DNA from 2 places in the Sphingomonas sp. SORGH_AS_0438 genome. Region 1 is predicted to be linked to the other one. Evidence: riboswitches for the same ligand, from Rfam matches in the RefSeq annotation. Region 1 holds a riboswitch; the other holds the start of a gene.
What was found. Region 1 has a riboswitch for thiamine pyrophosphate ahead of thiC (phosphomethylpyrimidine synthase ThiC). Riboswitches for the same ligand answer to the same signal wherever they lie in the genome.

Region 1 (4,167 bases):
CACCTCGCTACCCTTGGCGCGGAACGTCTCGCTCATCGCCTGCATCCCCGCCTCGGCCTCTTCCGCCGCGACGAAGCTCTCGACCGGGGCGTTCTGCTTGGCGGCGAATTCGCGGACCTCCTGCGTGATCTTCATCGAGCAGAATTTCGGCCCGCACATCGAACAGAAATGCGCGGTCTTCGCGCCCTCCGCCGGCAGGGTCTGGTCGTGATAGGATTCCGCCGTGTCGGGGTCGAGCGACAGGTTGAACTGGTCGCGCCAGCGGAACTCGAAGCGGGCGCGGCTGAGCGCGTCGTCGCGCAGCTTGGCGGCCGGGTGCCCCTTGGCCAGGTCGGCGGCATGGGCGGCGAGCTTGTAGGTCACCACGCCGACCTTCACATCGTCGCGGTCGGGCAGGCCCAGATGCTCCTTGGGCGTGACGTAGCAGAGCATCGCCGTGCCGTACCAGCCGATCATCGCCGCGCCGATGCCGCTGGTGATATGGTCGTAGCCCGGCGCGATGTCGGTGGTCAGCGGCCCCAGCGTATAGAAGGGGGCCTCGCCGCAGACCTGGAGCTGCTTCTCCATATTCTCCTTGATCTTGTGCATCGGCACATGGCCGGGGCCCTCGATCATCACCTGCACATCCTCCTTCCACGCGCGATGGGTCAGCTCGCCCAGCGTGTAGAGTTCGGCGAACTGCGCCTCGTCATTGGCGTCGGCGATCGAGCCGGGGCGCAGGCCGTCGCCCAGCGAATAGGCGATGTCATAGGCCTTCATGATCTCGGTGATCTCGTCGAACCGCTCGTAGAGGAACGATTCCTTGTGATGCGCCAGGCACCATTTCGCCATGATCGATCCGCCGCGCGACACGATGCCGGTGACGCGCCTGGCGGTCATCGGGATATAGGGCAGGCGCACGCCGGCATGGATGGTGAAATAGTCGACGCCCTGCTCGGCCTGCTCGATCAGCGTGTCGCGGAAGATGTCCCAGGTCAGGTCCTCGGCGATGCCGCCGACCTTCTCCAGCGCCTGGTAGATCGGCACCGTGCCGATCGGCACCGGCGAGTTGCGGATGATCCATTCGCGCGTGTCGTGGATGTTGCGCCCCGTCGACAGGTCCATCACCGTGTCCGCGCCCCAGCGGATCGACCAGACCAGCTTGTCGACCTCGGACGCGACGTTGCTGGCGACCGCCGAATTGCCGATATTGGCGTTGATCTTGACCAGGAAGTTGCGGCCGATCGCCATCGGCTCCGATTCCGGGTGGTTGATGTTGGACGGGATGATCGCGCGGCCGCGCGCTACCTCGTCCCGCACGAATTCGGGCGTCACATAATCGGGGATGCTCGCGCCGAAGCTTTCGCCGTCGCGGGCATATTCGGCGCGCCGCGCCCGGCCCAGATTCTCGCGCGCCGCGACATATTCCATCTCCGGCGTGATGATGCCGGCCTTCGCATAGTGCATCTGCGTGACGTTGCCGCCATTGCGGGCGCGCAAGGGGCGACGGACCGGGTTGGGAAAGGGCTGGACGCCGCCCGACCGGTCGGGGCCGAGCTGGCCGTTATCCTCCGGCCGGACGTTGCGCGCATCATAGCTTTCCACATCGCCGCGCTGGCCGATCCAGCCGGCGCGCAGTCGCGGCAGGCCGGCGTTGATGTCGATGCGGACGTTCGGGTCGGTATAGGGGCCGGAGGTGTCGTAGACGCGCAGGGGCGGCTCGCCCGAGGCGGGATCGAGCGTGATCTCGCGCATCGCCACCTGCACGTCGGTGCCGGGGACGGGGACGTGAATCTTGCGCGATCCCCGGATGGGGCCGGTGGTGACACCGATTTCGGTACGTGCGGGCAGATCGGCCATGTGACTCTCTCCAAGCGCCGGAAAGCCGGGCTCGGGCCACGCCAATCCTCCGGACTGGATGCGGTCTTGCCCTCCCTCCGCCGGTATCAACCGGATCAGGTTCAGCGGGTCGGGGGCTGCAGCCCCCCTCTCAAGCGCGCATCAGCGCTCCCCCGGGGAAGGTGACAGCATAGAGGCCTGGCCATGGCCGACAAGCGAAAAGGGGCCGCGCCGATCGGCGCGACCCCTTCCCGTTCGACCCACGGAGGGGGAAATCAGGTCGAACGAACCGTTCCGTTGACGCCAGCGGGGAAGAAGCCGCCGCTGGTCATCGAGGGATTGGCATTCAGATAGACGATGTTCAGCACCTGCTGCGGCGAACGGACGAAGGCGATGCCGTTCGAGTCGGTCGGCACGATGTTCGACTGGAGCTGGCCGTTGACCGTGGTCGCGGCGATGCCCTGGTCGCGGCTGCCGCCCTGGTTGAGCAGGCCGGTGTTCGCCGTGCCGTCCAGCGTGTCGCGCGCCGCGCTGATCTGCCCGGCGGCGGTGACCAGCGACGAGGTCGTCACGCCGCGCGAATAGAGCAGGGTGCGCACCAGGCCGGCATGATAGGCCTCGACCGCATGGATGCCCGCCGCCGCCTCGATCGTCGCGGGGGTGGAGAGCAACTGCACGCCGCCCATATAGGCGGTGACGCCGACATCCTCGAACAGATAGGCCGCGAGCAGGAAGTTGTTGTCGCTGGCATAGGGGTCGAACACGTCGTTCGCGCCGATCACCTGCGCCGCGCGCGCCGCAGCCGTGAACGCACCGGTGGCATCGCCGGAGATGTTGATCGCCGGCATCGCCGCCGCCGAGTTGCCCAGCGCGGTGCGCAGGAAGCGGACATGGGCGATCTCGTCATAGGCGATCTCGCGCGCATATTGCGCCACCGTCTGGTCGGTGAACTGGATGCCGCGCGGCTGGCCGCTGGTGCCGGTCGCGACCGCGCCCTGATTGCCGGTGCCGGTCATCAGATTGGCGGCCAGCCCGGTGCCGAAGGCGGCATAGCTGTAGAAGCTCGCCTCCAGATATTCCAGGTTGAGCGCGAAGTTGAGGACGTCGGCCTCGCTCACCGCGCCCGGGGTGGCGGTCGGCGTCGGGGTCGGCACCACGACCGGGGGATCATTGTCGTCGTCGCCGCAGGCCGCGAGCAGCGACAGGCCGCCGGCCATCGCCGCCGCGCCGCCCGCCGTGCGCAGAAAGGACCGTCGCGCGTCGCGCCGGGCCTTGGCCTTCTCGATCAGGTCGAGAACGGTTTGTTCGTCTTGCATGGAAGTCATTCCCTTGAAGATGGTTCTCGCTGACGGATCAGGCGCTGACGCCCGCGCGGATGTTGCCGTTGACCCCGTTGGGGAAGAAGCCGCCCATCGTCGCCGCCGCACCGAGATAGACGATGTTCAGCACCTGTTGCGGCGTGCGGCTGAAGGCGATCGCGGTGGTCGGATCGGCCGGCACGATGTTCGAGACCAGCTGGCCGTTGACCGTGGTGGGCGAGATGCCCTGGTCCAGGTCGCCGCCATTGGTGCCGCTCGTGCCGTCCAGCGTGTCGCGCGCATTGGAAATGGCGTCGGCGGCGGTGCGCAGCGAGGGGGTCTGTACGCCCTTGGCGTAGAGCGTCGTGCGGACGATCGCGGAGTGATAGGCTTCGGCGGCCAGGATGCCGGCGGCGGCCTGGAGGAAGGTCTTGCTGGTCACCAGCGGCGACGCGCCCTTATAGGCGGTGACGCCGACATCCTCGAAGATGTACGCGCCCAGCAGGAAGCTGTTGTCGTCGGCATAGGGGTCGAACACGCCATCGGCGGCGACCACGCCGGCCGCGCGCGCGGCGGCGGTGAAGGGGCCATCGGCAGTGCCGGAGATGTTGATGTTGGGCATCGCCACCGCCGAACCGCCCAGCGCGCCGGCGCTGCGCAGGAAGGCGACGTGCGCTACCTCGTCCGCCGCGATCTCACGGGCATATTGCGCGACGACCTGGTCCTGGAAGGCGACCTTGCGCCCACCGGTCACGGTGCCGCCGGCCGTGCCGCCGCCGCTGGCGGTCATGCTGGCGGGCAGATAGGTGCCGTTGGCGGCGATCTGGTAGAATTGCGCTTCCAGATATTCGAGGTTGAGCGCGAAGTTCAGGATGTCCGCATCGGTCAGGGCCGTGGTCTGCGCACCCGCCTTGCCGGAAAAGCTGAGCGCCGCGGCGCCGCCCACTGCGAAGGCCCCGACGCCGAACGCTGCCTTGAAGAATTCCCGACGCTCGTCGCGTCGACGGACACGATTGTCCATCGCCGCGATCATCTGTTCGCTCTCGGTCAT
Region 2 (4,167 bases), 1.9 Mb from region 1:
GCCAGCACATGCGGGTCGGTGACGTTGATCGCGTTGACCCGCAGGTCGGTGCGCTTGCCGCCGAACCAGTCGGCGAGATGGAGCCCGATCGCCAGGTCGACGGTCGCATAGCCCCGGATGCTCTGATCGTTCAGGAAGGTCGCATATTGGCGTCCGACATATTTGCCCGCGACGCTGCCGAATATCCGCCCGTCGTCATAGGTGCCGCCGCCGCCGATCTGCACGGTCGGGCTCGACACGGCATGCCGACCCCGCGTCGGCAGGTGATCGTCGCCGACGGGCAGGTCGTCGTCGATCCGCGCGTGCAGATACTCGCCCGACAGATAGACGCTGACGCCCCGCGCCGGGCGATAGTCGATCTCGGCATCGACCCCGTAAGAGGTCTGCCCACCCGCGTTCAGCGTGGTGTTCACCAGCGCGCCGCCGACATTGGCGACGGTCGCGAGCTGGCGATTGCGGAATTTGGCGTGGAAACCGGTCACCGAGGCCGAGACATTGGCGCCGATATAGCGATAGCCCAGTTCCTGCGAGACGGAATATTCGTTCTTCAGCGCGTTCGTGCCACGGGTCGCGACCACGCCGCCGTCATAGCTGTCATAGAGCGTGAACTCGTTGGGCGTCCGGAAATTGGTCGTGACATTGGCGAAGAGCTGCTGGCGCGCGTCGATCGCGTAGCGGATGGCGGCGCGCGGCAGGACGGCGACGCTGTCGCTCCGGACCCGGGTCTGCGGCCCGGGCAAATAGTTGCGGCCGTTGCGCAGGAGGTTGACGCCCTTGACGCCGATGTCGACGGTCAGGTCCTGCCCGAGCGCAATGCGGTCGGCGAGGAAGACGCCTTTCGTCACGGTGACCGTGCGCTGGTTCTCATAGGCGAGCAGCCGGCCGTCGGCGGTGCGGATCGCCTTGCTGCGATAGCCCCAGCGATCGGCCGGACGACCATCGGCATCGACCGCGGTATAGGTCTGGGTGACGCGATCGGTGCCGTGATCGTACCACAAACCGGCAGAGAGTTGGTGGGCACCGGCCTGCGCGGTCAGCGTGGCGACCTGACCGGCGCGCATCTGGTCGCCGGTATAATTGCCCATCACCGTCGCGACGCCGTCCCGCGCGCCGGGCAGCGCGATCGGCTCGGCCAGCGGCTCGGCCCCCAGATAATTGCCGGTGGTGGCGAGCTGCGTGCCATAGGGCGAATTGCCGTAGCCGAACTGGAGATAGGTCGTGCTGTCGAGCGTCAGTCGATCGCCGAGCACCAAATGCACCGGCGCGGAGGCGTAGAGATTGCGGAACGGCGCGCGGTAGAGCCGCCAATAGTTGCTGTTCCCCGGCGTGTAGCGCGCATCGTAATTGAACTTACGGCCGAGCGCCTGCCATTCGGCCAGGGTCGGGCTGGGATAGCTGGAGGAATTGGCGTCGTTATACGACAAGGCCAGGCTGGCGCGGCTGCCGTTCGACCAGTCGCGCAGCAGCTTGGCATCGACATGCTGGCGCGTGTCGAAACCCGCGCCGCGCCAATTGTCGGCGCGGGTGTTGGAATAGGACAGGAACGCCTTCACCCCGCTGCCCCCGATCGTGCCCGTATCGACCCGGACGAAGGCCCGGCGCAGGTCGTGCGATCCGAGCGAGAGGTCGGCGAGCAGCTGGCGGGTCGCCTTCGGATCGTCGAGCGTCAGCGACAGCAGGCCGCCTGCCCCCACGACGGTCGGCGCGCCGATATCGACCGATCCCGGTGCGAGCGCGATCTGCCGGATATTGGCCGGGTCCGCGAATTGCGACGGATAGGCATAATAATAGCCGATGTCGTTCTGCGGCGCGCCCTCCAGCAGCACCGCGATCTCATCCTGGCCCAGGCCACGAAGCGTCAGGCTCGAACTCGTCGACAGGCCATAGGGATCGCTGGAGGCAACGTTCGCGCCGGGCAACAGGCCGACGAGCTGGAAGGCATTGAGGGTCGGCGCCTGCTTGACGATGAAGTCCGCGGAGATCGCGCTGACCGCGTTCGGCTCGGTCTGGTCGGGCAACAGTCCCTCCGGATCGCGATGGCCGATCACCCGGATATCCGCGGGCGCCTCGGGCGCCTGTTGCGCCACGGCCGTGGCGGGCAGCGCCAGCCACGCCGTCGCGACCAGCAGGGCATCGCGGCGGATCGTCGTCCGACCGTGCATATTCATAACCGGCATCGTCTCGCGTCCACTTCACATGAAGGGACGACGGGAGAAGCCGCCAACCCTCCCTACGCCGGTATCATCCGGATCAGGTTCAGCGGGTCATGGGCTGCGGCCCAAATCTCAGCCGCGCATCAGCGGCCCCCCGGGGATGGCGTCGTCTATACCGGTTTGCGGCTCAGGTGAACCACCCTCGTCAACCGCCGCCCTGCTTGACCGACGCCATCCAGTCCAGGCGCGCCTTGTGCATGGCCGGCAAGGTGAAACGCCGGGCGAGGTCGGCGATCGCGTGGGACAGGTCGCGGCGCAGATTAGGGTCGGACAAGGTGCGCAGGCGGTCGGCGAGCGCTGCCACATCGCCTTGCGGATATAGCAGCCGCTGGTCGAGCCCCAGGGCCCGGTACGGCACGGTATCGGGGCAGACGGGGATGCAGCCACGGCTGATCGCATCGAAGATCAGGCGCGGCTGTTCGTCGTTCAGATTGGTCATCAGGACGACATCATACTCGTCCAGGAAGCGGAAGAACGCATCGGGATAGCCGACCGGCGGGAGGAGCTGGAAATTCTTCAGCCCGGCGGCAAGGGCCTGCGCGCCCAGCCTGTCCTGTTCCGCGCCCTTGCCGATGATCGTCAATCGATCGAACCGCTCCGCGCCCGCCAGGGCAAAGGCCTCGATGCCCAGATGGAACCCCTTCATCGGCTCCAGCCGTCCCGCCATGCAGACGCGCAAGGGCCGGTCCACCAGGGGGCGGGGCGGTACGATATCCTCGACCTGGATCCAGCTCGCCACGCCGACATGGATCGACCGGGCGACCGGCTCGACCAGCGCCCGCACCCCCTCGCCGACCACGAACACGCCGGCGCAGCGCCGCGCCAGCCAGGTCTGCGACAGCCGGACATCCGCATAATGGAGCAGGCCCTGGACGCGACGCGGCAACGACCCGTTCCTGGAGTTCAATATGGCGGTGCGGGCGCGGTTGCTGGTGATGCCCAGGAATACCGCCTTCCCCTTGGCCGCCGCCGTCCGCAGCAGCGGGCGGAACCGGCGGGCCATCCGCCAGCCGCCATTGCCCGGCAACTGGATCGCCGTCGACCACTCCACCGTCCGGTCGAGCGTCGGGCCACCCGACAGATGCCCTTCGTCGACGACCTCGATCGCCGAGGCGAGCGGCGCACCGTCCTCGATCGGTCCGGTGACGATCGGACACAGCAGCACGATGTCCGCCTGCTCGGATTGGGCGTTGATATCGCGCGCCCAGAGGTCGAGCGTCCGCCATCCCCCTTCATGCTGCGTGACCGGGATGGGCGAGCATAGCAGGATGCGGGGCTTGATGATCGGCATGGCCGAGGAACGCGTGGTCACGCCCCGATGTTCATTACCGGTCAACCGCGTGCCGCCGCCGCCATCTCGGCATTGCGTCGCTCCGACGCCGTCAGCGTCGCGGTCAGCAGGCGTACCAGGGCATGGTCGGCGTCCAGCACGTCCAGGCCCTTGCGCGTCGAACCGCCGGGACTGGCGACCCGGTCCGCCAGCACGGCCGGCGACATGTCGGCCCCGGCCGCCATCGCCCCCGCCCCCGCCAGCGTCGCCACCGCGAGCCGGCGAGCCTGATCCTCCGGTAGGCCGAGCGCCGACCCGGCCGCCGCCAGCGCATCGGCGAAGCGAAAGACGAAGCCCGGTCCGCAACCCGCCAGCGCGGTCACCGCGTCGAACGACCGTTCGTCCGCGATCCATTCGGCAAGCCCCAGCGGCCGGGCCAGCGCCTCGGCTGCCTGACGCACGTCGGCTGCATCGCTCGGGCTGAACAAGGCGGTCACGCCCTGACGGATGGCGACCGGCAGGTTGGGCATCGCGCGCACCACCGCGCCAGCCGGGATGCGCGTCGCCAGCACATCCGCTTCCACCCCCGCCAGGATCGACACCAGCAGGTCGGGCTCAAGGCGCGCCAGCATCGGCGCGACGTCATCGAGTTGCTGCGGCTTGACCGCCAGCACCAAGGTCGCC

Region 2: another riboswitch for thiamine pyrophosphate. It lies ahead of QE452_RS05020 (TonB-dependent receptor domain-containing protein); the one in region 1 lies ahead of thiC (phosphomethylpyrimidine synthase ThiC).

The regions. Positions count from the first base shown of each region.
Region 1 is NZ_JAVIZS010000001.1:2,948,315-2,952,481, reverse strand. Features, by position in the region: gene thiC (phosphomethylpyrimidine synthase ThiC) at 1-1,839, opposite strand, end outside; TPP riboswitch at 1,895-2,004, opposite strand; gene QE452_RS13805 (ferritin-like domain-containing protein) at 2,094-3,134, opposite strand; gene QE452_RS13800 (ferritin-like domain-containing protein) at 3,172-4,167, opposite strand.
Region 2 is NZ_JAVIZS010000001.1:1,041,188-1,045,354, reverse strand. Features, by position in the region: gene QE452_RS05020 (TonB-dependent receptor domain-containing protein) at 1-2,168, opposite strand, end outside; TPP riboswitch at 2,211-2,320, opposite strand; gene QE452_RS05015 (glycosyltransferase) at 2,359-3,525, opposite strand; gene QE452_RS05010 (pyrroline-5-carboxylate reductase dimerization domain-containing protein) at 3,546-4,167, opposite strand, start outside.